3 regions of the Bacillus sp. M5A3_1b genome follow, and region 3 is predicted to be linked to each of the others. Evidence: riboswitches for the same ligand, from Rfam matches in the RefSeq annotation. Region 3 holds a riboswitch; each other region holds the start of a gene.

What was found. A riboswitch is a leader RNA that binds a small molecule or an ion and turns the genes downstream of it on or off. The one in region 3 is predicted to bind lysine.
Positions count from the first base shown of each region.
Region 1: another riboswitch for lysine. It lies ahead of ACLBWW_RS06295 (aspartate kinase); the one in region 3 lies ahead of ACLBWW_RS20660 (amino acid permease).
Region 2: another riboswitch for lysine. It lies ahead of ACLBWW_RS14720 (amino acid permease); the one in region 3 lies ahead of ACLBWW_RS20660 (amino acid permease).

Region 1 is NZ_JBKEZY010000002.1:20,039-28,160, forward strand. It holds gene ACLBWW_RS06255 (polyphosphate kinase 2 family protein) at 1-443, opposite strand, end outside; partial or broken gene ACLBWW_RS06260 (carbon starvation CstA family protein) at 533-826, opposite strand; gene ACLBWW_RS06265 (hypothetical protein) at 937-1,401, shown strand; partial or broken gene ACLBWW_RS06270 (hypothetical protein) at 1,421-1,698, opposite strand; gene ACLBWW_RS06275 (MFS transporter) at 1,727-2,989, opposite strand; gene ACLBWW_RS06280 (8-oxo-dGTP diphosphatase) at 3,127-3,612, shown strand; partial or broken gene ACLBWW_RS06285 (YndJ family protein) at 3,642-3,893, opposite strand; partial or broken gene ACLBWW_RS06290 (hypothetical protein) at 3,880-4,326, opposite strand; lysine riboswitch at 4,518-4,704, shown strand; gene ACLBWW_RS06295 (aspartate kinase) at 4,904-6,133, shown strand; gene ACLBWW_RS06300 (VOC family protein) at 6,478-6,933, shown strand; gene ACLBWW_RS06305 (helix-turn-helix domain-containing protein) at 7,127-7,564, opposite strand; gene asnA (aspartate--ammonia ligase) at 7,701-8,122, opposite strand, start outside.
Region 2 is NZ_JBKEZY010000004.1:403,424-411,545, forward strand. It holds gene ACLBWW_RS14685 (GrpB family protein) at 1-326, opposite strand, end outside; partial or broken gene ACLBWW_RS14690 (hypothetical protein) at 370-1,036, opposite strand; gene ACLBWW_RS14695 (metallophosphoesterase family protein) at 1,148-1,891, opposite strand; gene ACLBWW_RS14700 (aminoglycoside phosphotransferase family protein) at 1,905-2,843, opposite strand; gene ACLBWW_RS14705 (VOC family protein) at 2,858-3,655, opposite strand; gene ACLBWW_RS14710 (sulfite exporter TauE/SafE family protein) at 3,754-4,764, shown strand; gene ACLBWW_RS14715 (GNAT family N-acetyltransferase) at 4,804-5,253, opposite strand; lysine riboswitch at 5,639-5,831, shown strand; gene ACLBWW_RS14720 (amino acid permease) at 5,944-7,410, shown strand; gene ACLBWW_RS14725 (iron-sulfur cluster biosynthesis family protein) at 7,524-7,829, shown strand; gene ACLBWW_RS14730 (DNA alkylation repair protein) at 7,862-8,122, shown strand, end outside.
Region 3 is NZ_JBKEZY010000007.1:188,313-196,434, reverse strand. It holds gene ACLBWW_RS20665 (ABC transporter permease) at 1-563, opposite strand, end outside; gene ACLBWW_RS20660 (amino acid permease) at 624-2,048, opposite strand; lysine riboswitch at 2,195-2,382, opposite strand; gene gapN (NADP-dependent glyceraldehyde-3-phosphate dehydrogenase) at 2,561-4,000, opposite strand; gene ACLBWW_RS20650 (ABC transporter ATP-binding protein) at 4,591-6,351, shown strand; gene ACLBWW_RS20645 (ABC transporter ATP-binding protein) at 6,348-8,122, shown strand, end outside.

The DNA.
Region 1 (8,122 bases), on a different contig from region 3:
TGATCATCTGTTAATAGTTTTTCAAAATCATTAATCTCATCATACGCTCTCGTCCACTCTTCCTTTGTAGCAAAGCCTTCAACACGCTCAACTAACACACGGCCGTACCATGAGCGATCAAAAATAGTAATTTGCCCATACTGAGGTAGTTTCCGCCAGAAACGTTGCAAGTAATGGTACCGTTTTTCATGAGGTGCTGGTGCTCCGATTGGATTTACTTGAAACCCGCGCGGATCAAGATGTTCCGTCACTCGCTTAATCGCTCCGCCTTTTCCAGCCGCATCCCAGCCTTCCATAACGAGCATAACTGCGATTTTTTCTTCTTTTACAATTTGCTGTAGCGCTAATAAACGTCTTTGGTATTTTTCAAGTTTCTTATTATACTTAGATTTCGATTCTATTCTTTTCATTAAATCTACTTTAGCAAGATATCCATTTTCCATAAAACAAATCCCCCTTGTTGTATGACAATGTTATTTTAACATATTATTGGAAAATTTTTCACATTAGAAAAAACTGTGTAGAAAAATCTCTACACAGCTTCCTTCTCTAATTGCACATCTACTTCAATATTCTCATTTTTATTTTTCACAGCTTTCATAAAGAATACAGCAGTTACTATAACCGTAATAACTGTACCTACAATATAAGATGTGTTTAACGGAATGTTAAAACCAATTTTTGCATTTAAAATGTAAATTACAGTCATGAGTGTCACGGGAATTAAGAAAACAACATATAGTTTTCCTTTTATAAATAAATACATCGTTCCAATCCATAACGCAATTGCTGCAGGCAATTGGTTAGCCCAAGAGAAATATATCCATCTTATTCACAAAGAGAGACTATATTTTTTACAATTGAATTATGGTATACCTTCTCAAAAAAAGAAGATAATAACAAATAAATTCGTTACAGAATGGGAGTACTTTAAAGATGAAACGAAAAATACTTTCTCTCTTTACACTAGTCTGTTTAGCACTACCAATACAAGCTAGTGCATACACATTTCACTCACTACCAATTGAATCAAAGTCTAAACAGTGGTATATCGAAATTGATAAATCTCATAGCGCAAACAAGCAAGCAGTGCAGCCAAAACAGGGTGTATACGATACATATCGCTTACTCGTAAAAAACATCGGTAATGACGTTTCAAATGTATCAGTGGAAATACTTGATAACACTCCTACCTCTAAAGCTACTTTTAACCCTACTACATTACATAACAACGTTTCAAAAAGTCAAACAAGCTTTGACTACATCGTATTCCCTTTAGACTTTAATAGCCATAATTTTAAAGTCGTCATTACTTGGGAAGAAAAAAATTTCTCATACAACGGTCATCCGGTAAATGAGGGGGAACAAATGAAACAAACATTTGTGTTTAATGAAGAATAAGCCCTAATTTGATTAGGGCTTATTCTTCATTTACAAAACCAGATTGAATCGCTTCCGTCACTTCTTCTGTGATTTCTAGTTCTGTTGCTTCCGTACTAATTTTCTTGTCCCAAATATGTACGGAAGGCTTTTCGTTACAAAGATGTTTTATTAATACTAGTTGGTTATATGTTAGCTTATTTTCTCTATGGGTGGCGATATAGACTGTGAAATTTTTGCTTCAAAGACCTTTTCTTGCAAAATATATTTGTTGGCCAACTCCTTTACTACTATATCTTTCAAGTTTTCAATAATCATATAAGTCGTTCCCCCTTCCCTTATATCATCAATCAAATCGTCGAATACTTGTTACACATAACGCTATTCCAATTGTTACAAGTACTAAAATAGCTAGTGTTATAATCGTTATCTCGCCACCTATGACAGTAGCTAACCAGCCTACAACCACATAACCTAGTGGTAATAAAGCAAATGAACCTAACATATCAAGGCTTGCCACTCTTCCAAATGCTTCTTCTGGCACAAGCTCTTGTAAACTTGTTTCCCAAATGAGTCCAAATATCATCATACCAAATCCTTCAATTGCCATTAATCCAATTAAAGCAGGTGCCCAAGTAATAAACGGCATTATTAAAAGCGCACAACCACTTATTAAAACACCACCATAGGCAAGTAATCCCCGCTTACGCCACCGCTCCTTCCCACCAAAAATAAGTGCGGCAATTACAGCTCCAACACCAGAGGATGCCATTCCTAATCCATACACGTAAGCTTCAAAATGATGATGAACATTAAATAACCATGGAATTAATACGACGATAATGCCGGCATAACAAATGTTTACGAAAGAAAAAACCAAAATTGTAATCCATAGCCACGGATGACTTTTTAACACTAAAATACCTTCCATAAACTCTTGTTTGTAATCGACCTTTCTCTTTTCAATGGGTTTTACTTTTTTAAACTTTATTTCACTTAAAAATAATAAACAAAAAAATGATAACAAATACGTTACCGCATCTAATCCAAACCCTATTCCAGCAGATGCAACTGATACGATTAATCCTCCAAGTGCCGGTCCAATTAATCGAATACCTTGATTACTCATTTGTGTTAATGCATTAGCTGCGTTTCGAATTTCTGGTACAAATACTTTTGCTCTTACAGCTGAATACGCTGGCTGAAATATGCCTTCCATAAGTCCGTAAAAGGCAACGAGTACATATAAAATTGTAATTGTTAATAAATCCATCAATATAAGCGATGCAAGTAATAGCATCAATATACAGCGGATTATGTCTGTAAATAACATTAATTTTACTCGGTCAATTCGATCTACAACTAAACCTGCAAACGGTAAAGCAAGAATATTTGGTAGCATGTACATTGCCATTGTCATCCCCATAACAACTGTTGAACCCGTTAACGAATACACAACGACTGGTAAAATTACCATCGTTATAGAACTCCCTAAAGTTGAAAGCAATTGTCCAATCCACAAAAACTTAAAATGCCGTGATACTCTAACTGGCAACAATAATTTACCAACATACCCCAAAGCTTTTTCTCTTTGTACTTCCCCTTGCATTTCTCTCTCCTCTTTTCAAATGATTATAGACTTTATAATACATCACTAAAAATTCCTAATATTCTTTTTTAATTATATAAGAAACCATTATGTTATGGTAAAATTATCAAAATAAATATAAAGGAGAATACATTGTTATGCCTCAAAATTCTCATAACATCGAGCACCGCATCTATACAATGTGTATGATCCAACGAAATAATGAAGTTTTACTTATAAAACGCCCCGATCATCGAGGTTTTCCTGGCTACATCGCTCCTGGCGGAAAAGTAGATTTCCCAGAAAGTATTGTGCAAGCTGCTAAACGAGAAGTAAAAGAAGAAACTGGATTACTTGTTTCAAATTTAACTTTTAAAGGATTAGATGAATACGTAAATCCGAAAGAAAATGTTCGATATATGGTATTTAACTATTGGACAGATTCATTTGAAGGTGAACTCCTTTTGAATCCTCCTGAAGGCGAATTATTATGGGTAGCAATCGATACAGCACTAAATCTTCCTATGCAAAATTGGTTTAAAGAGAGATTCCCATTATTTTTTGAAAAAGGTACGTTTGAAATTCAACGTGTTTGGGACCGAGACTTAGATAAACAAGTTGCTATGACAATTACGCATACGTAAAAAAGGCTTGGTATCTCTCCAAGCTTTTTTTACTTTCCTTCTATTTTCTTAATCTCATAATCAATTTCTAAAAACTTAACTCCAAATATCCACATTCTATGGTTAGCTTCTAATATGTGATTCGTGTTCTCCTTTATAATAAAAGTCTCTGCTAACGGTAAACGAATTGTAAAGAAACGAGTATGTAAATAAATCCCCTCATCTCCTTTACCGTTTCTTCTCAGCTTACTAGTAATGATTAAATCATTACTCTTATTACATAATTTTAAAACTCCAAGCAGTCGCCCAGCCTAATAACGGACGAAACATATAAAAATCTATTACATTCCCTATACGACCAAACCTCGTATCATAATCATATTGCGTCTCAAAATGAATGTGTTCTTTACGCGGTGTATACTTCCAATAACCACGCCCTATTTGAATAAGTGATAATTTATTATCCGTCCAAAATTTTAAAGAAGAAATCCGTTCTCCCGTTTCTTTTCTTATTTCACCTATCGATTCTCCTTCCCCAGCTATTTCAAGTCCAAATCCGATCTTTGTTTTATATAAAAACTTCTGCGGTTCTCCTTCTTTTTTCTCTAAATATGAAATTTCAGTAAAGCGAGCATCCCATTCTGTATGTATATGTGGTTCTTGCGTGTATTCCCATAATTTCTCCATTGTTGTGTTCATTTCTGCCGAAACATAAATAGGCTTTTTCCCCTTCATTCTTCCACCTCCAATGCGCTATAATTTTAATGTACATGCTATGAATTTATTTTGCTACAGTTTTCACAAACTCCTCCAAGAGAAGAAAGAATTTTTAAAATTTATACAAAACACTTGATTCCCCGAAAAATTTAAATTATTATAAAACAAATGTTACCAACAACTTCATAAATCAAACACTCTCGCCTAAAACGTGAGATAGAGGTTGCGATACTTATGATTATTCTAATGGAGACACAGAGATGTCTATGAAATTAGATGAAAGGAAGTATTGCCGAAATCGATATATTTCTCTGCATTTATCGATTGGGGCTGTTTTCGAATAGAAACAGAACTGTCATATGTACAGCAGTGTATGTATGAAGAGCTATCTACAAAAAAGAGATATCATTTTTATGGTATTCCTTTTTTGGCGGTTTTTTTATTAGCTCCGTTTTCTGTTTCCCTTTTCCTGTAACAGCACCATCCTCACTTATTTGAGATGGTGTTTTTTGTTTTTCTCTGGTAACTACAGGAATATTGGGATTTATATATGTCCTAATCTATTCTTAAAAATGGATGAAAGAAGGAATTCGTAATGGAAACGATTGTACAAAAATTTGGTGGCACTTCTGTTGGAAGCGTTGAGCGCATTCAACATGTAGCAAATTTAATTATTGAAGAATATGAACGAGGACATAGCATCGTCTCTGTCGTTTCAGCAATGGGAAAAAGCACAGATGAACTCGTAGCACTTGCTAACGCGATTTCAGAAAATCCGAGTAAACGCGAAATGGATATGCTTCTATCAACAGGAGAGCAAGTGACTATTTCATTATTAACGATGGCACTACAAGCAAAAGGTTATAACGCGATTTCATTAACTGGATGGCAAGCTGGTATTACGACAGAATCTGTACATAATAGTGCACGGATTACTGAAATTCATACAGATCGAATTCAGTCTTATCTTACTGAAGGCACGATTGTTATTGTAGCTGGCTTCCAAGGAATGAGTGAAAACCATGAAATTACAACGCTTGGCCGCGGTGGTTCTGATACAACTGCTGTTGCATTAGCCGCTGCACTGAAAGCAAAAAAATGTGATATTTACACGGATGTGACCGGTGTATATACAACGGACCCACGAGTTGTAAAAGATGCTTATAAATTAGATGAAATTTCTTATGACGAAATGCTAGAACTAGCAAACCTCGGTGCTGGTGTATTACACCCGCGTGCTGTTGAGTTTGCTAAAAATCATAATGTCATGTTAGAAGTTCGCTCAAGTATGGAACAAGAAAACGGAACAATTGTAAAAGGAGAATATAACATGGAACAACAATCAATCGTTAAAGGTATTGCATTTGAAGATAATATTACACGCGTCACAATGAAAGGATTGGAACAAGGTGCACTTTCAACAGTTTTCTCTACATTAGCAGCGGCACATATTAATGTAGATATCATCATTCAAAGTATTACAAATGAAGGAACTGTTCACCTCTCCTTCTCAATCCATTCTAATGATTTAGAAGAAACATTAGAGGTATTGGAACAGAATCAAGAAACACTTCACTATGAATCTGTAGAATATGAAAATCATTTAGCAAAAGTATCCATTGTAGGATCGGGTATGGTCTCTAATCCTGGTGTTGCTGCAAATATGTTCACTACTTTAAAAGAAGAAGATATTCATATTAAAATGGTAAGTACATCAGAAATTAAAGTGTCTGTCGTTATTGACCGCCTTCATTTAGTAACAGGTGTCGAGGCACTGCATCAATCATTTATGGCGAAAATTGAGCCTTTAGTGCAGATGAGTTAATTTCCACCGGTAAAACTTTAAAAAATATATGAATCTATTTCCTTCCTATATCAATAGAAACAGGGTAGGACTGTTTTGTGGGAAAGTCGAAGTTATTCTATCGAATAGCAATTACAGTATCAAATTCTTGAAATGATAGCATTCACGAAATAAAGTTCTCGCATATTTCAATAGTAAAGGGTTTACGAAGTGTTATTCGTTAACAAGATTTTATACACTATGCCCGAAAACACCTTGTCACATTTTCCTACACTGTAACAAGGTGTTTTTTGTTTAGAAGAGATTTTAGTATAATTATGAGGATAATTAAATAATAAATTTATACATATAAGGAGATAAAGACTATGACAAACAACAGATTATTACGAATGGACAATGTCAGCATCGTTGTAGAATCTCTTGATAACGCAATCTCTTTCTTCGAAGAGATTGGATTAAAACTCGAAGGGCGAGCTACTGTCGAAGGTGAATGGGCTGGGCGCGTAACCGGACTCGGTTCTCAGTGCGTGGAGATTGCTATGATGGTTACGCCAGATGGCCATAGCCGAATTGAACTTTCACGCTTTCTCACCCCACCTACTATAGCAGATCACCGGACAGCTCCTGTAAATGCCCTCGGTTATTTGCGCGTCATGTTCACCGTTGAAGACATTGATGAATTGGTATCCAGACTTACTAAGAAGCATGGTGCTCAGCTCGTTGGTGAAGTAGTTCAGTACGAGGACTCGTATCGACTCTGCTACATTCGTGGAACCGAAGGAATTTTAATCGGTTTAGCGGAAGAACTCGGTAACAAATAAGGAATGTTTTACTGAATTAAAAATATTTGAAAGATATTCTTTCTTAATAAAGCTTAGATTTTCAACCCCGTCCTAACTTTAGAACGGGGTTATGCTTGTTTGTTTTTTTAACATACTATCAACATCCTAAAATTATTATAAAACAATTCATTTACTCGTTATACTCTTTCCTAGGAAATATAACTGACTCTTCTCAATTCTTATCATATATATCTTTTCTTTTGAAAAACGATCTGAACTCATTCAACATAACTTTCTTTACATCAGAGTAAAAAACCATCATGAATAGTGCTATCCCTAATAATATCTCTTGCATTCCTTCATAATCAACAAAAGCACTCACAATTAGCAAACCAAATCCAATGTAGAAACCAAATTCATTCTCTTTCTCAAAATCTTCATCTTCATCAATATGTATTTTCTCTTTAAAGCTTTGGTTTCCTTTTATTAATTCATCTAACGTGACATTATACATTTCGCTAAGCAAAATTAAATTATCAATATCCGGACAGCTTTTATCATGTTCCCACTTATACACAGCTTGCCTTGTCACACCAATTTTCTTAGCAACATCTTCCTGTGAAAATCCTTGTGACTCTCGTAATCTTTTAAGTTGTTCTCCTAAGCTCATAACGTCCCCTCCTTTAACAAATTATTACATAAAAGGATCAAAAAAAGAAAGAAACCATTAGTAAAACCCACTGTAAACCACTCGTTTACACTATAAAAAAGAGAGAATAACTCTTTGAGCTATCCTCTCTCTTCTATTAAAACAGATGAATGTTTTCTTTCTTGCAAGCTGCACGTAAATCGTCAGGCCATACAGAAGATTGAACTTCACCAATATGTGCTTTACGTAAGAAGTACATGCACATTCTTGATTGTCCAATACCACCGCCAATTGTTAACGGTAGTACGTCTTCTAAAATACCTTTATGGAAATCGTACTCACGTTTGAAGTCTTCACCTGTTTTCGTTAACTGCTCATCAAGTGATTTACTATCAACACGAATTCCCATTGATGATAATTCGAATGAAGATTGTAATACTGGGTGCCAGAATAAAATGTCACCGTTTAATTTCCAATCATCATAATCAGCTGCGCGTCCATCATGCTTTTCACCTGAACGAAGTGCATCACCAATTCCGATAATAAAGACTGCACCGTGTTCTTTTGCAATTGCGTGTT
Region 2 (8,122 bases), on a different contig from region 3:
TTCACAAAGAACCTTCTCCAAGGTCTTTCATCTAATTCTGGGGTTACATAATGCCAATTATATATGGCCAATGTAGCTGAAATATGTAGTACTCTTTCAAATGAGTCTATTTCAGCCATTAGATCAATGATAGGTTTTGCAGGTAAACCAGGTATGGATGTACTTCCTATATGTATTACTTTGCTTATACCTAGAGGAGCAAGCAGTTCATATAATTGCTGCTCTTCACATCGGCCTTTATCTTGCCAATCAGGATTTGCATTCACTATCTCTACTGACTCATTCGCCCATACAGGCCAATTGTTCGGATTCTCTTTTGTATCCATCCAAAACATCTCCTTTCACGAATTTTTTGCTGTATAAACAATATTAAATTTCTTTAAATACAACTACTGGATCATCAAAGTTATTATTCCGAAATATAACATCCGCACAACTTTTCGGATTATGCTCATCTATATACATCTTACAGGCCGCGTGATACCTGTTTAAAAATATTTTCTCTGCTTCTTCATAACTTCCAAAAGCTTCAGTTTCCCGCTTAGCACCACGTTTTCTCGCCATCTCAAAATTTGTATCTACAAAGATTTTGTAATCAAATAAATGCGCAACGTCTTTTTTCAATAGAAACGTTCCATCTACTATTAATATCATATTTTGTGTGGCCAATAGCGGCTCAGTATGTACAGGCATATCCGTTATTAAGTTATGAGAAATCGTTTCATACTGTAAATTCCCGTTAGGTCCTAAAGGCATTAATAATCTTTCTTTGAAAGCTGTATAATCGTGTGCATCTTCGTAATACTCTTGCAGACTCTTTTCCTTGTGCATAACGAATCGCTCGCGGATTATGAAAATCGTCAATGCTGGCGCGTGTTACTGGTAATCCTCGTTTTTTTATTTCTTCCGCTAGTTCGTTTGCAAATGTTGTTTTTCCTGAAGCTGTAATACCACTTACTCCAACTCTTGTTGGATGTGTTAAATTTAATTTTAAAATATGATCTGCAATTTCTTTCATGCGTTGTATTCGGTTCATGATATTTCCTCCTACAGTTAGTTTACATAAAATAATTACAGGTAACAATCCGTGTCATTATTTGTCGGTAAGTCGATATATCGAAAAAATCGTTGATATATTATGATTAGCTTACTTTCCCTTAAACCCTCGATATAAAGCAGTCCGTAATTCTTGTTTGTATTCTTCAATTTCTGGCATATCGAGTTCTTCTGCTAGTCTGATAGCTAGTTCAATATCATATGGTACACGTACGAGTTGAATAGAAAAGCTCGCTGCTTCTTTTTCATTGTAAGTACCTTCGAATATTAAATAGGAAGCTTGTGTAATTTCAAGAGGATTACCTACACTACCAGCATTACATAACGTTTTCCCTCTGAAGTTTTGAACGAATGCTTGGTGAACGTCACCGTAGCAAACGACATCTGGTTTTCTTTCCCCTTCTATATTCTCTGTCAGCTCACTGTTTTCAAACATACTAATACGCTCTTCTCTTAAGGCATGTGGCTGAATTCTTTCATATAAACTTCTCGGCGATGCGTGGAACATACGAATTAATTTGCCACTCATAAAAAATTCGATTGAAAATGGTAAGCTTCTTAAATAGTCATTTTGTTCTTCCGATAATTGTTGTTGATGCCATTTTAACGCTTCAAATTCCGTAGGTTTTGTGATGAAATCATCCCAGTTCCCCATTACAACTCCATCACATTCTTTACGAATGATTTCAATCACTTCACTAGAATGAGGACCTTTTCCGACTAAATCTCCAAGACAAATGATGCGCTCAATTCCTCTTACTTTAATATCTTGCAGTACAGATTCTAAAGCTGGAATATTACCGTGAATATCTGAAATTACCGCTATTTTATCCATATGAATCCCTCCATTACTTATTGTTTATTATATCCTCATGTTGTGATTGATACCATTTTGGAATATAGGATGAAAAATTGTTATGATCTTCTAAAATTCCTTTCAATCTTTCCTTCATATCATCTACTAAATGTGGCGTGCTTCTGTTTGTCCATACGATATCAGCTGGGAATGTCATTGCTGCATATAATGAGTACAACTGCCAAAAGTGAAGTGACGGTTCTCCCACGCAATAACCGTGAACTTGTCCAACCGCAAATGGTTTACTTATTCTTGTAGTAAAGATCGCTACGTTATAAAAATCATGTATTGGATCGCCAAAATCATATCCACCAAAATCGATAACGATAAACTCTTTATTATGAATCATACTATTTGCTGGATGGAAGTCATCGTGTAAAAAGGTAATAGGGCGATTTTTCAATAATTGTTTATGCTCCCCTACAAAACTTAATACTGGCTTCAAATCAAGGAAGTCTATTTCATAGTTTGCTAACGCTTCTACGTATCTTTCGTATTTATTCCATCGAACTGTTTCCCATTTATTACTTGCACTTTCTTTTCCAATTGAGTGGATCCTCTTTAATACTTCCCCTGCTTTTCTTCCTGCATTATACTGTTCTTCCACCGATAGCTTCCCTAAACCTTCTTCAGCATTTACACCTTGGGTCCATTCAAATACTTGTACACATTTATTTAATTCCTCAAGTTTTATGAAATGAATTAACTTGGGCGTTGGAATATGTAATAACTCTAATTGTTTCATATACGTATATTCTTCTTGTTTACGTTCAAAATGAACAGCATCACATACTTTCACAAAATAAGTTTCTTCGTTCTTTAATTCAACTTTATATTTTTCTTCATGTGAAAAACCTTTTGAAATAGCTGTACACTTTACAATACGAGGCCATTCTAGTTGTCTCTCTATCTCTCTAAGCATTTCCTTCACGACATTCACCTCTATCAATATATGTACAAACTACTTAACACTTCATGCTCTCGTTTATTGTCACCTTTAAACTCCACTGCAAATGGATATTCGCCATGATGTTTCAAACGTTCTAGTACTAACCCTTCTCCTATTGGTTCACAAAACTGCACATGAACATCACCAAATGATACGCTTTGACACTCCGCATTCCATTCTTCATTTTTAACGACCTGGCTTGCAGTTAGCCCCATTACTTCTTTCCATTTCTGTACTGTTTCTCGAACATTTTTCACTGCGTAATGAATCGTTTCAATTTGTTGTACTTTGTTTTTATGTTCAGTGATCGTCCCTATGTTACGTAAATCGTTTCTTCTTTCTTCATCCGTTTCATTCCACTGTATAAAGAATGGTAATTTCGGTCCGTTTTCCTCTTGCTTTACAAATAACATTTTCCATTCTAAAAGGCGGCCATCTTTTCTCATACGTTTCCCTTCAAATGGTCCTATCGTATGTAAACCTTGCTTACTAAACTTAACTGCTAGGTCTTCAATGGCATCTACTCGAATTGCGATTTGTAGCATTCCTTCTCCGTCTTCTAATTTTACTACTGTTTCTTGTACTAATGGATTGTCTGCTTTCTTCGCTTTTTCTTCATGCTGAACTGCTAAAAATTCTATATATGATAAATCAAAATAACATAAACTATTCCAAGTACCCCAGGTCGTATGCTCTCCGCCTATTGCAGTATGAAATCCACGCTCCTGCATTTGTTTTGCCGCTTCCTCCGGTGTACCATATACTGCGTGTACGAGATGATCAAATCGTAACATGTCTTTCTCCCCTTTCTCTCCATCCTTTTATTGTATATTTTATTTTTCTTTCATTCAATTCAAAAAACTTTAAAACCTAGTTGATTTATACGATTAATATGCATTATAATGAAACAAATTTAATTATTGCTGATTGGAAAAACCAAAGGCACTTTTCTCATACGGGAAAAGTGTCTTTTTCATTTATTATTACAGGGGGATTATTTATGCAGAAATTAATTGTCTTTGCTATTATTGGATTTTTCGCTCAATTGATTGATGGGGCGCTTGGAATGGCGTATGGGGTAACATCTACCTCACTATTATTAATGTTTGGTATCGCACCGGCTGTAGCTTCCGCTTCTGTTCATTTAGCTGAAGTCGTTACAACCGCCGCTTCTGGTGCATCTCACATCAAATTTGGAAACGTTGATAAATATACCGTTTCCAGGCTTACATTACCAGGAGCAATTGGCGCATTTATTGGGGCATGTTTTTTAAGCAATTTACCTGGCGATGTAATTAAACCGTACATTTCCGTATTTTTATTTACTTTAGGGGTTTATATTTTATTACGATTCATCATTCAAAAACAAATTGTTACTTCAAATAAACGTATGTCTGCAAAACAGCTTGTTCCGCTTGGCTTATTCGCTGGATTCGTTGATTCAACTGGTGGTGGTGGCTGGGGTCCGATTACGACACCTGTACTTTTGGCAAGAGGAAATGAAGCTAGAAAAGTTATCGGATCTGTAGATACGAGCGAATTTCCTGTTTCACTCGCTGCAACAATTGGATTTTTCATTTCACTTGGATGGGAACAAGTAAGCTGGGTTTGGGTATTTTCTCTCATGCTCGGTGGTATCGTTGCGGCACCGATCGCTGCATGGTTAGTGCGCATCGTTCCTTCTCATTTACTTGGCGTATTAGTTGGCGGCCTTATTATCTTTACAAACATTCGTACACTGCTTACTACATTTAAAGTTGATCCAACTATTATTTCACTTTCTTACGTGGCAGTTGGTCTTGTCGTTATTATTTCTATTTTCATTGCTGTTCGCAATCATTCCAAGCGTTCTAACGCATCGACAGCTGGATATCCGAATGATCAAAAACAAATGCTACCATAACGATAAAAATACCGCCCGATATACTTCGAGCGGTATTTTTTATTGTTCTATTTTCCAATTAATCATCGTTTCTGTAGTGCCAATTCTCTTCATATGTAGTTTCTCTAATACACGAATCGAGCTAATATTTTCAAGAAGTGTCTCTGCAATAATCGTTTCTACCTCTTCTGTTTGAAAAGCCCAATTTATTAGCTCTCTTACAGCTTCTGTCGCATACCCTTTATTCCAATATTTCTCAATAAATCCGTAACCAATTTCTACTATATGTTCCTCATTTGGTTTCCCTTTAAACCCTATATCACCTAGAACGATGTCATCTTCTTTTCGAATGACATACCACGCACCCCAAGGTAATACTTCCTTATCTTTTTTTACAGTTTCTACATGTCCTACAATATGTGGACCACTATCATATCCTTGCTTGCTCGCAACGTGCATCCTCTCTTCTGTACACGGTACTATATAGAGCCTTTCTGTTTCTAATTTCATGTTGATTTCCCCTTTTCAATTAAACAATACTTCAATTTTACCAGAAATAAAAAGAATATTCATTCTATTCATCAGATTTATACTTATTCTTTGAAACGAATTTAAGGAATAATCCTCTTTTAATAGTTATGTCGAATTATATTTTCTGAATTTTCTTTTAATTTTAGAGGGTTTTTCAATATTTTTTGCGAAACATTTGTATAACAATTTTTTCTTTGCTTATTGTTACATAATAGTAAGTTCGGGTGGAGTTTTGCAAGCGTTTCCTATACAATAACCGATATTTTTTGACTTTTCCTAACAAAATATCTTGCAATATATTCAGAAAGTCATTACAATTGCCATATATTAAAAATCTTAGCAATATATCAAATCCTCATCAATCCGATGAGGTAGAGGTTGCGACTTTTATGAGTAAAACGGACGAGACACAGAGAATGTCACCGACTCCGTTTGAAAGGAAAAGTTGCCGAAGTTTATATTTCTTCTCTGGAATTATGAGCTGGGGCTGTCTCCGAAAGGAACAGAACTGTCACGTTTACAAAATTACCGTGTAAACGTGGGGTGCTATCTTAACGGAAGGGTATGATGGGGTGGTTATTTGTGAAACGTTCCGCCAAATTCCTTTGGCGGTTTTTTGTATTTTTCTCCCCCGTTCCTTCCTATCTTACAAGAAAAGGAGTGTTGAACATGAATAGCGCAACGAATCAAGCTACCTCTAAAACGCAAACTACACAAGGACAAGGTGAATTAAAACGCGGATTAAAATCTCGTCACCTTACGATGATTTCTCTCGGTGGTACAATCGGTACCGGACTATTTCTTGCCAGCGGTGGTGTCATCCATTCAGCTGGACCTGGTGGCGCATTAATTGCATACGCCGCAATTGGGATTATGGTTTACTTTTTAATGACAAGCTTAGCTGAACTCGCAGCTTACATGCCTGTTACTGGATCTTTTAGTACTTATGCAACAAAATTTGTTGATCCGTCCCTTGGCTTTGCACTTGGATGGAACTATTGGTATAACTGGGCCATTACAATTGCTGCTGAACTCGCTGCTGTAACATTAATTATGAAATTTTGGTTCCCTGATACCCCTTCTCTTATTTGGAGTGGATTATGTTTAGCTATTATTTTCCTTTTAAACTATTTATCTGTTAAAGGGTTTGGTGAATCTGAATATTGGTTCGCACTTATTAAAGTAGTTACTATTATTATCTTTTTAATTGTCGGCTTTATGATGATTTTCGGAATTATGGGTGGCGAAACTGTTGGCTTCAAAAACTTTACAGTTGCAGATGCACCATTTAATGGCGGCATTATGGCAATTATCGGTGTATTTATGGCTGCTGGTTTCTCCTTCCAAGGAACTGAATTATTAGGAGTAGCTGCTGGTGAAACTGCTGATCCAGAGCGTAACATTCCAAAAGCAATTCGTTCTATCTTTTGGCGTATTCTTTTATTCTATATCCTTGCGATTCTCGTTATCGGTTTATTAATTCCTTATACAACTGAAAGCCTTGCCGCAAGCGATGTTACAGTAAGTCCGTTTACACTTATTTTTGAAAAAGCGGGCGTTGCCTTTGCTGCTTCTGTTATGAACGCTGTTATTTTAACGGCAGTACTATCTGCTGGTAACTCTGGTATGTATGCATCAACTCGTATGCTTTGGGACTTAGCTCGCCAAGGTAAAGCACCAAAATTCTTAGGCAAATTAGACAGCCGCGGTGTACCTGTTAACGCATTAATCGTAACGTCAATTGTCGGTAGTATCGCTTTCATTGCTTCCTTATTCGGCGACGGTGTTGTATACATTTGGTTATTAAACGCATCTGGAATGTCAGGCTTTATCGCATGGGTCGGAATCGCAATTAGTCATTACCGTTTCCGTAAAGCATATATCGCACAAGGTAAAGATTTAAAAGACTTACCATATAGAGCAAAATGGTTCCCGTTCGGTCCAATCTTCGCATTTGCACTTTGTGTCATCGTAATTTTAGGACAAAACTACGGTGCATTTATGGGTGAATCAATTGATTGGAACGGCGTACTCGTTTCTTACATCGGTTTACCACTCTTCTTAGTACTATGGTTAGGATATAAATTTACGAAGAAAACGAAAGTGATTCCACTTGATAAATGTGAATTGAAATAAAGTGAAACGAGCAAACAAATATGTTTGCTCGTTTTTTATTCCAATGCTTCTCCCTTCCCTATTGCTCCTGTTTTTGCAATAATAAAGGAAATATACATAAAGGTTGGGATACCATGAACATTCGCATTACTGATGAAGCAAAAGCAGCTATACATAGATTAGAACGTGAAGACAAAAAAATCATTCGCATTAGAGGAACAATGACAAACTCTTGCAGTATTTTCATTGATGTTGATTTAATTTGGGATACATATGATGCAGATGATGTTGTATATGAAGATGCTGAGTTTATCGTACAAATGGATTCATTTACGAAAGACTACACTGGTGATACGGTGACACTTGATTATAAAACGACAGGTTTTAGTATTACGACTCCGAGTGAGACTTTAGTTTATGGGTTGCCGATTAAAAAATAAAAATTATTTTCAGCTGATCAATGAGGTGAAAAATGGGTAATTATGTTCCGTTAAAATTTTTATTTAATGAAGAATTAGCAGAAATAATGGCTGATTCTATTTGTAAACACGATCCTAATTTCTCTAAAAGAAACTTCGTATCTTCCGTCACATGTAAAGTTGAAAATTTAGAGTTAAAGCAACGTATAGAAGTAATAGCAGATGAATTACATACTGCATTACAAAAAGATTTTAATGAAGCAATACATATTTTACTGAAAACATTGGGACCAGAAAACACAACAGAAGTAGGT
Region 3 (8,122 bases):
AATATAAGAACATGTGCTGAGTAAAACAGCATGTAAATAATGAGTGCGTTACAAGCAATACGAATAATGAACCATATGTTTTTTTCATGGCTATCACGCCACATCCAATGTATGTACATATTCCAAGCTTTCGTAATCATTAAAATGATAAAGATTGTACATAAGAAAGGTACCGTTAATTGTAATGATTGCAGGGCAAGTGGAACGAGAATAAGGAACGTAAATAATAATGGAAAAAGCTGAATGATGTAATTATATAGAAGAGATTTTTTAAAATAAGACGTTAGTTTCTCTTCTAATGCAAGTAAATAGACAGCATCAGGTTTTTGAATAAATGTACGGATAGGACATCTCGTTATAATCGCTGTTAGGACGATTGTAATAAGTAATAAAGATAGTCCTTTAGAAGGAGCTGTTTTAAGAAACTTTGCATAATAGTAAGCACCTATACAGGCAACGAAGATAAAGCTATATAGTAAACCGTTAATCATACGTGCAAAGTATGTAATGATATTTTGAATATGTTGTTGGAAGCGGCTGCTCCATAGCGATTCGATTGACATGTTTTTCACCTCTTTGTTCTATTATATATGTTTTATAAAAGAAAAAACGAGCAAATTGCGTTATGCAACTTGCTCGTTTTTCTTTTCGTTATTTTTTTTCTGATCACGATTCATTAATGGATAGAAGGCAAAGCCGATTACGAATAAACCAATTCCGAGAAGGAACGTTTTTATATCGGATGCGCCGGTTTTAATAACCCATAGTGCGTAGCAAAGTGCGATCACTGCGACTATGCCATCTGTAATTCTTGCCCGCATTTCATTTTTATATGTTTCACCAGTTGCGACTAGTTTTAACTGGAAGATTGGTGAAACGAGATATGGAATGAGGTAGGCCAGTGTTGATACGGTAATAACGAATGTATAAGCTTCCGCAATAGTTCCTGATAATGTTGAGAATAAGAACACTTGCGACATAATGTTTGTTAATCGTAATGAGTAAATTGGACTTCCTTTTTTATTTGTTTTTGTGAAGAAGGAAGGGAAGAAACCTTCTTTTGCTGCTTGATACGGTACTTCTGAGCTTAATAAAATCCAGCCTAATATAGAACCGAATAGGGAAGTAAGAGCAAGTAATGCCATCAGTTTCCCGCCGCCATGACCCATTGCAGCGTTTAATGCATCTGCTAATGGACGTTCAGAAGCTTGTAATTTATCAACGTGAAGTACACCCATTGTTAAAATTGTAATTCCTAAGTAAATCGCAACTGTAATAAGTAATCCTGCAACTGTTGCGCGTTTTACTGTTTTAGGAGAGGTAGCACGGTTTGATAAAAGTACTGCCGATTCAATTCCGATAAATGCCCAAAGCGTTGTAAGAGCAGCTAAGTTTACTTGTGAAAGAAGGCCGTGTGATACACCTGATTTATCGATCATCGGTGTGTACCATTGTCCAAACTTAGAAGCTTCGAATGCAAATAAAGTAACGACGATGAATAAAAGGAATCCAGTTACTTTCGTTGTTGTTGCTAAGAAGTTTAGCTTTCCAGCTCCGCTTACACCGTTTGTTAATATAATATGAGTTCCCCAAAGTAAGATGGAACAAATCGTAAATGTAATTAGTTTTCCGACTTCTATATCGAACAAGCCGATTGAAAAGAGTAGTCGTGTATCTTTCATAATTGGGAAAAAGAGTGATAAATATCCCGCGAAAGATGTAATGATGGCAACGTTACTTGCCCAGTTTGCAACCCAATATCCCCATACCATACTGAAACCAGCCATTTTTTTCTTTTTTGGTGTTGAGAATAAAGCATATGCATGACTTTGTGGTCCTGTCGTTAAATCAGGACGACGAATTGCTAAATTACCGAAAACAAGAGCTAGCATTAAAACACCAAACCCTGTTGTTAACCAAGCTAAAGTGACACCGAGAGGGCTTGCTGTTTGTGCCAACGTACTTGGCACCATGAAAATACCAGCGCCAACCATGTTACCGACAACGAAAGCTGTTAATACCCAAAAGCCCCATTTTTTTTGTTGCATAGAAAATACCTCCAAAGTTAGTATAACCAAGTCAAGCGAGGAGATATGTATGTCTTCTTAGTAGAGAAGAGAAGTCCCAAACAAAACAAAAAAAGCACGTAATTTGCCGCTACATGCTTTCTATCTTATAAGAAACCCACGACATACCTCTCGATAGCTCTCCACAAACGAAACGTTTCGTTTGTGACAGTTCTGCACTTATTAAATGCAGACCCAGCAAGCGTGCATGGTGGACACGGGCTTACTTCGGCAATCATTCCTTTCTCATTCCTTCATCAATGCCACTACATCTCCTGAAATGATACTCTTAATGACTGCAACCTCTACCTCACCGAGATACGAATGAGGATTTAAATATTAAATTAACGTCTTTAAGAGTAACAAATGAATTTTTATACGTCAATGGATATAGTAATAATCAGATTATAGAGAAGAGTTTGTTATTAGGAATGAATAATTATTTGATATAAAAAGAAGCTGATCCAAAATTAGATCAGCTTCTACATATAAGATTAAACTAAGTTTAATACAGTTACTTTTTCACGTGTCATAGACTCAAGGCTCTTACGAATACCTTGTGCGCCCATACCTGAACCTTTTACACCGATGAATGGGAAGTGGTCAGGGCCGCGCTCTGTACGTCCGTTAATTTGAACAGAACCAGTTTCGATTTTGTTAGCAATTGCAAATGCTTTGTTAATGTCTTTTGTGAAGACACTTGCTTGTAAGCCGAACTCTGATTTGTTAGCAATTTCAATTGCTTGCTCATCTGAAGAAACACGGATGATTGGAAGGATTGGGCCGAATGGCTCTTCCCAAGCAACTTTCATTTCTTCTGTTACGTGGTCGATTAATGTTGGGTAAATTAAGTTACGCTCACGTTTGTTACCGATAACGATTGTTGCACCTTTTTCAACAGCGTCGTCAACTAAGCCTTGAACGAAGTCAGCAGACTTGTCGTCGATTAATGGAACGATTGTGCTGTCTTGTTCTGGAGATCCAACTGATAGCTCAGCTACTTGCGCTTTTAATAAGCTAACAAGCTCGTCCGCTACGTTTTCGTGTACAAGTACACGTTTAATAGCAGTACAACGTTGACCAGAGTAAGAGAATGCACCGCTTACGATATGGTTTGCAGCATCTTGTAAGTCAGCATCTTCACGAACGATACCAGGGTCTTTACCACCAAGTTCTAATACAAGTGGAATCATTGCAGCTTTTTTCGCTAAATGTTTACCTGTGTTTGTACCACCTGTGAACGATACCATATTGATGCCTTCGTGTTCTACTAAGTAGTCACCAATTACAGAACCGCGTCCTGTAGCTACGTTTACAAGACCTTTTGGAAGGCCAGCTTTATGAAGTGCTTCAACCATTTTAATACCACTAATTGCACCTTGAGTTGCTGGTTTGAAAATAACAGCGTTACCCATAATTAATGCTGGTGCAAGTTTTGCAGCAGATAAGTTTACTGGGTAGTTAAATGGTGCGATTGCTAATACAACACCAAGGGGTGCGCGTTGGATGATCGCAAGTTTAGATTTCGTTCCGCCAGGGAAGCTATCGCCCATCATGCTTTCTCCGTGCATATGAAGAGCTTCTTCGATTGTGTAACGAATGAAATCAGCTGTACGAACAACTTCTTTCTTCGCATCTTTATAACCTTTACCGACTTCTTTCATAATGATATCGGCAATTTCATCTTGCATATTTACGAGCTCATCAGCCCATTTATATAAATATTTTGCGCGATCTTGTAGAGAAGCTTCCGCCCATGATTTTTGAGCTTCTTTTGCAGATGCAATTGCTTCATCTACTTCTCCGCGAGTAATTGCTTGTACTTGTCCAATTACTTCGTGTAAGTATGGAGATGGAATTTCGATTGTTTCTCCTGAAGAGCTTTCTCTCCATTCTCCGTCTAAATAAAATTTGTACGTATTGCTAGTTGTCATGATTAGTCCTCCTAAAATAGCAACTTGTAAGAGTGAGTATAAGGTGATTGTAGGGTGTTTGATAACATTTTTCAAATGAAATGTTTGTGAAAACGATTTCTTATTCTTTTTTTATTTTGTATGCCCTTTCTTACAGAAGATTCCCTTATTTCAAAATGATGTAGCGTATATTTTTATTCGGTTTGTAAAAAAAACAATTGACAGAATACTCAATAAAGTTGTAAGATTATAAATGGAAAATAAATGAAGGGGGTGTGCGTAATGATTGTAATCGTAAATGTGATGGGCTTAGCTCTGTTAAATGGCAGAAAACATTCATATCATTACGCAACCCGTGCGGATATATAAGGCATCTTTGTCTTATAAAAAGCGTACGTTGCGTATATCGTAACGTACGCTTTTATGCATTTTTGTGCATATCGTCAAGCGGCGGTATGCTTTTTTTTGTTTATTTTCCACGTTACTATATAAAAATTTGGAAGGTGGAAAAATGTGATGAGACTGTATGGATTACGAAATGTAAATGTGATGGATCTGGATAGTGGGTAAAGAAATGGGAGTGAAACGAGAACGAGAAGGGAGAGGTTACATTGTTATCAGTATTACTAAAGTTAAAATGGTTTTTTAAAGAGCATTGGAAGAGATATAGTATCGCCATTGGAGCTCTTTTAATTGTAAATATAGTTGAAGTCATTCCCCCGAAAGTGTTAGGGGTTACGATTGATAATATAAAAACAGGAACGTTAACGAATGCAGCAATTATGCAATTTATTCTTATTTTAATAGGGGTTACGGTAATTGGATATGGTCTTACTTTCGTTTGGCAACATCAATTGTTTGGGGGAGCATTCGTACTGGAGAAGACGATGCGCTCTAAATTTATGGGGCATTTACTTAAGATGACACCGACGTTTTATCATAAAAATCGTACTGGTGATTTAATGGCGAGAGCGACAAATGATTTAAAAGCAATTGCTATGACAGCTGGTTTCGGTATATTAACGCTCGTGGATTCGAGTTTATATATGCTTACGATTGTCTTTATGATGGGATTTACAATTAGTTGGGAGCTTACATTTGCGGCACTTATACCGCTTCCGATTATGGCGTATGCGATGAACATATATGGAAAGAAATTGCATGAGAGATTTACAGTTGCGCAAGATGCGTTCGGAGATATGAATGATAAAGTACTTGAATCGATCGCTGGTGTGCGCGTTATTCGTGCATACGTACAAGAGAACGCGGATCAGGAAAGATTTCATCATTTAGGAGATGACGTATACGAAAAAAATATGAAAGTAGCTAGAATCGATGCATTATTCCAGCCAACTGTGAAAATGCTTGTTGGTCTTAGTTATTTAATTGGTTTAGTGTATGGCGCGTATCTTGTATTTCAATCAAAGGTAACACTTGGTGAACTTGTTTCATTTAACGTGTATTTAGGGATGATGATTTGGCCGATGTTTGCAATTGGCGAATTAATTAATGTTATGCAAAGAGGAAATGCTTCATTAGACCGTGTGAATGAAACGTTAGCGTATGAACCGGATGTCAAGGATCCGAAAAATCCAAAGCTTGTACAAGAGCCGGATTATATTCAGTTCGATGACGTTACCTTTTCATATCCTTCATCAACTGAAACAAATTTAAAAAAGGTTTCATTTACATTAAAACAAGGGGAAACGCTTGGGGTTGTTGGAAAAACAGGAAGCGGAAAAACGACGCTCGTACGCCAGCTTCTTCGTCAATACCCACTTGGAGATGGGGATATTGCAGTCTCTGATGTGACGTTAGATAACATAACGAATGAAAATGTACTCGGATGGATTGGGTATGTACCTCAGGAACATATTTTGTTCTCAAAAACAGCGAGGGAAAATATTTTATTCGGAAACCGAGAAGCGACGGAAGAAGAACTCGAGAAAGCGATTGAAATTGCGGCGTTTACAAAGGATTTAGAGTTTTTACCAGAAGGGTTAGAAACGCTCGTTGGAGAGAAGGGTGTTTCTTTATCAGGAGGGCAAAAACAAAGGATTTCAATTGCGCGAGCTGTCATTCAAAATCCAGAAATTTTAATTTTGGACGATTCTTTATCAGCTGTTGATGCTCGTACGGAAGCAGCGATCATTGAAAATATAAGAACAGAAAGAAGCGGAAAAACGACGATTATTACGACGCACCGTTTATCTGCCGTACAACATGCGGATTGGATTCTCGTTATGGATGAAGGAGAAGTAATGGAAGAGGGTACGCATGAACAGCTTATTCAAAGCGGAGGCTGGTATGCTGAGCAGTTTGAAAGACAACAAGGGGAAAATGAAAGTGCGGATAGTGGGGTGAAAATATGAGCGTTTCAAAACGATTGTTTCAATATGCGATGAAAGTAAAAGGGACAATTTTTGCAGCGATGCTAATGTTATTTATTTTCGTTATTGCAGAGCTTGCTGGTCCTTTCGTCGCGAAAACGATGATTGACGATCATATCGTCGGGATAGAGAAACCTTGGTATGAAACAGAAAAGAGTGAAGAGGCTGTTTCGTATAATGGCGCCTTTTATAAGCGAAGTGATCGCTTCCAGGAAGGTGAGAAAAAAGGAAAAGAAGTACGCGTGATGCAAGTCGGTTTTCAATATTACTTTGTACCGAATAAAGTGAATGATGAAGGGTCACGTACTGTAAAAGATGATATGATTACCGTCCAAAATGGTAAGGCAGTGCAAGTGTATAAAGCGAAAGCATTAACGAAAGAAGAAGTGTTTGCGTTTTATAAACCAGAAATAAACCCCCTATTATTACTTGGTGGTGGTTATTTCGCTTTATTAGTAGTTGTCTCATTATTTGCATACGGAAAGCAATTTTTCCTACAGAAGGCAGCGAACAAAATTATTCAAATTATGAGGGAAGATGTCTTTTCTCATATTCAAACGTTGCCGATTCGTTATTTCGATCATTTACCAGCAGGGAAAATTGTATCGCGTGTTACGAATGATACGGAAGCCATTCGTGATTTATACGTAACGGTACTGGCGACATTCGTTTCTAGTATCATTTATATTATCGGGATATTCGCTGCGCTATTTTTACTCGATGTAAAGTTGGCGACGTTATGTTTACTTATCATCCCGATTTTAATTGTTTGGGCAATTCTTTATAGAAAGTATGCGTCTGTATACAATCATAAAATGCGCTCACGTTTATCTGATATTAACGGAACAGTGAATGAATCTATTCAAGGGATGCCGATTATTCAAGCGTTTCGTCAAGAGCGTGAAACGAAGAAAGAGTTTGAAGAATTAAATGGCGATTATTTTAAGTATCAAAATAAAATTTTGAATTTAAATGCAGCAACTTCTCATAATTTAGTGTCTGTATTAAGAAATATCGCTTTCACAGGTGTGATTTGGTATTTTGGTGGTGCTTCATTAAGTGCTTCAGGCGTCATTTCTCTAGGGATATTGTATGCGTTCGTTGATTATTTAACACGATTGTTCTCGCCAATTACAAATATGGTAAATCAGCTTGCTAACTTAGAACAATCGCGTGTTGCATCAGAACGTGTTTTTGAATTGTTAGAGGAAAAAGGGGAAGCAGTAGAAGAGGAACGTATGCCTCGCCTACAAGGAAATGTGAAGTTTGATAATGTGTCGTTTTCTTATAATGGAAAAGATGAAGTGCTAAAAAATATTTCTTTTGAAGCGAAACAAGGAGAGACAGTGGCACTTGTCGGTCATACTGGATCAGGAAAAAGTTCTATTATGAATGTACTCTTCCAGTTTTATGAGTTTGAAAAAGGGAAGCTTACGATTGATGGTCACGATGTAAAAGCGATGCCAAAACAAGCAACGCGTGAACATATGGGAATCGTACTGCAAGATCCGTTTTTATTTAGCGGGACGGTCGCTTCTAATGTAAGCTTAGAGAATGAAAAAATTTCAGAAGATCGCATCGTAAAAGCATTGCGTGATGTTGGCGCTGAACGGTTTGCGAACAATATAGATGAAGAAATTACGGAGAAAGGAAGCACACTTTCAACCGGAGAACGTCAGCTTATTTCGTTTGCTAGAGCACTCGCTTTTGATCCAGCCATTTTAATTTTAGATGAAGCAACGTCTAGTATTGA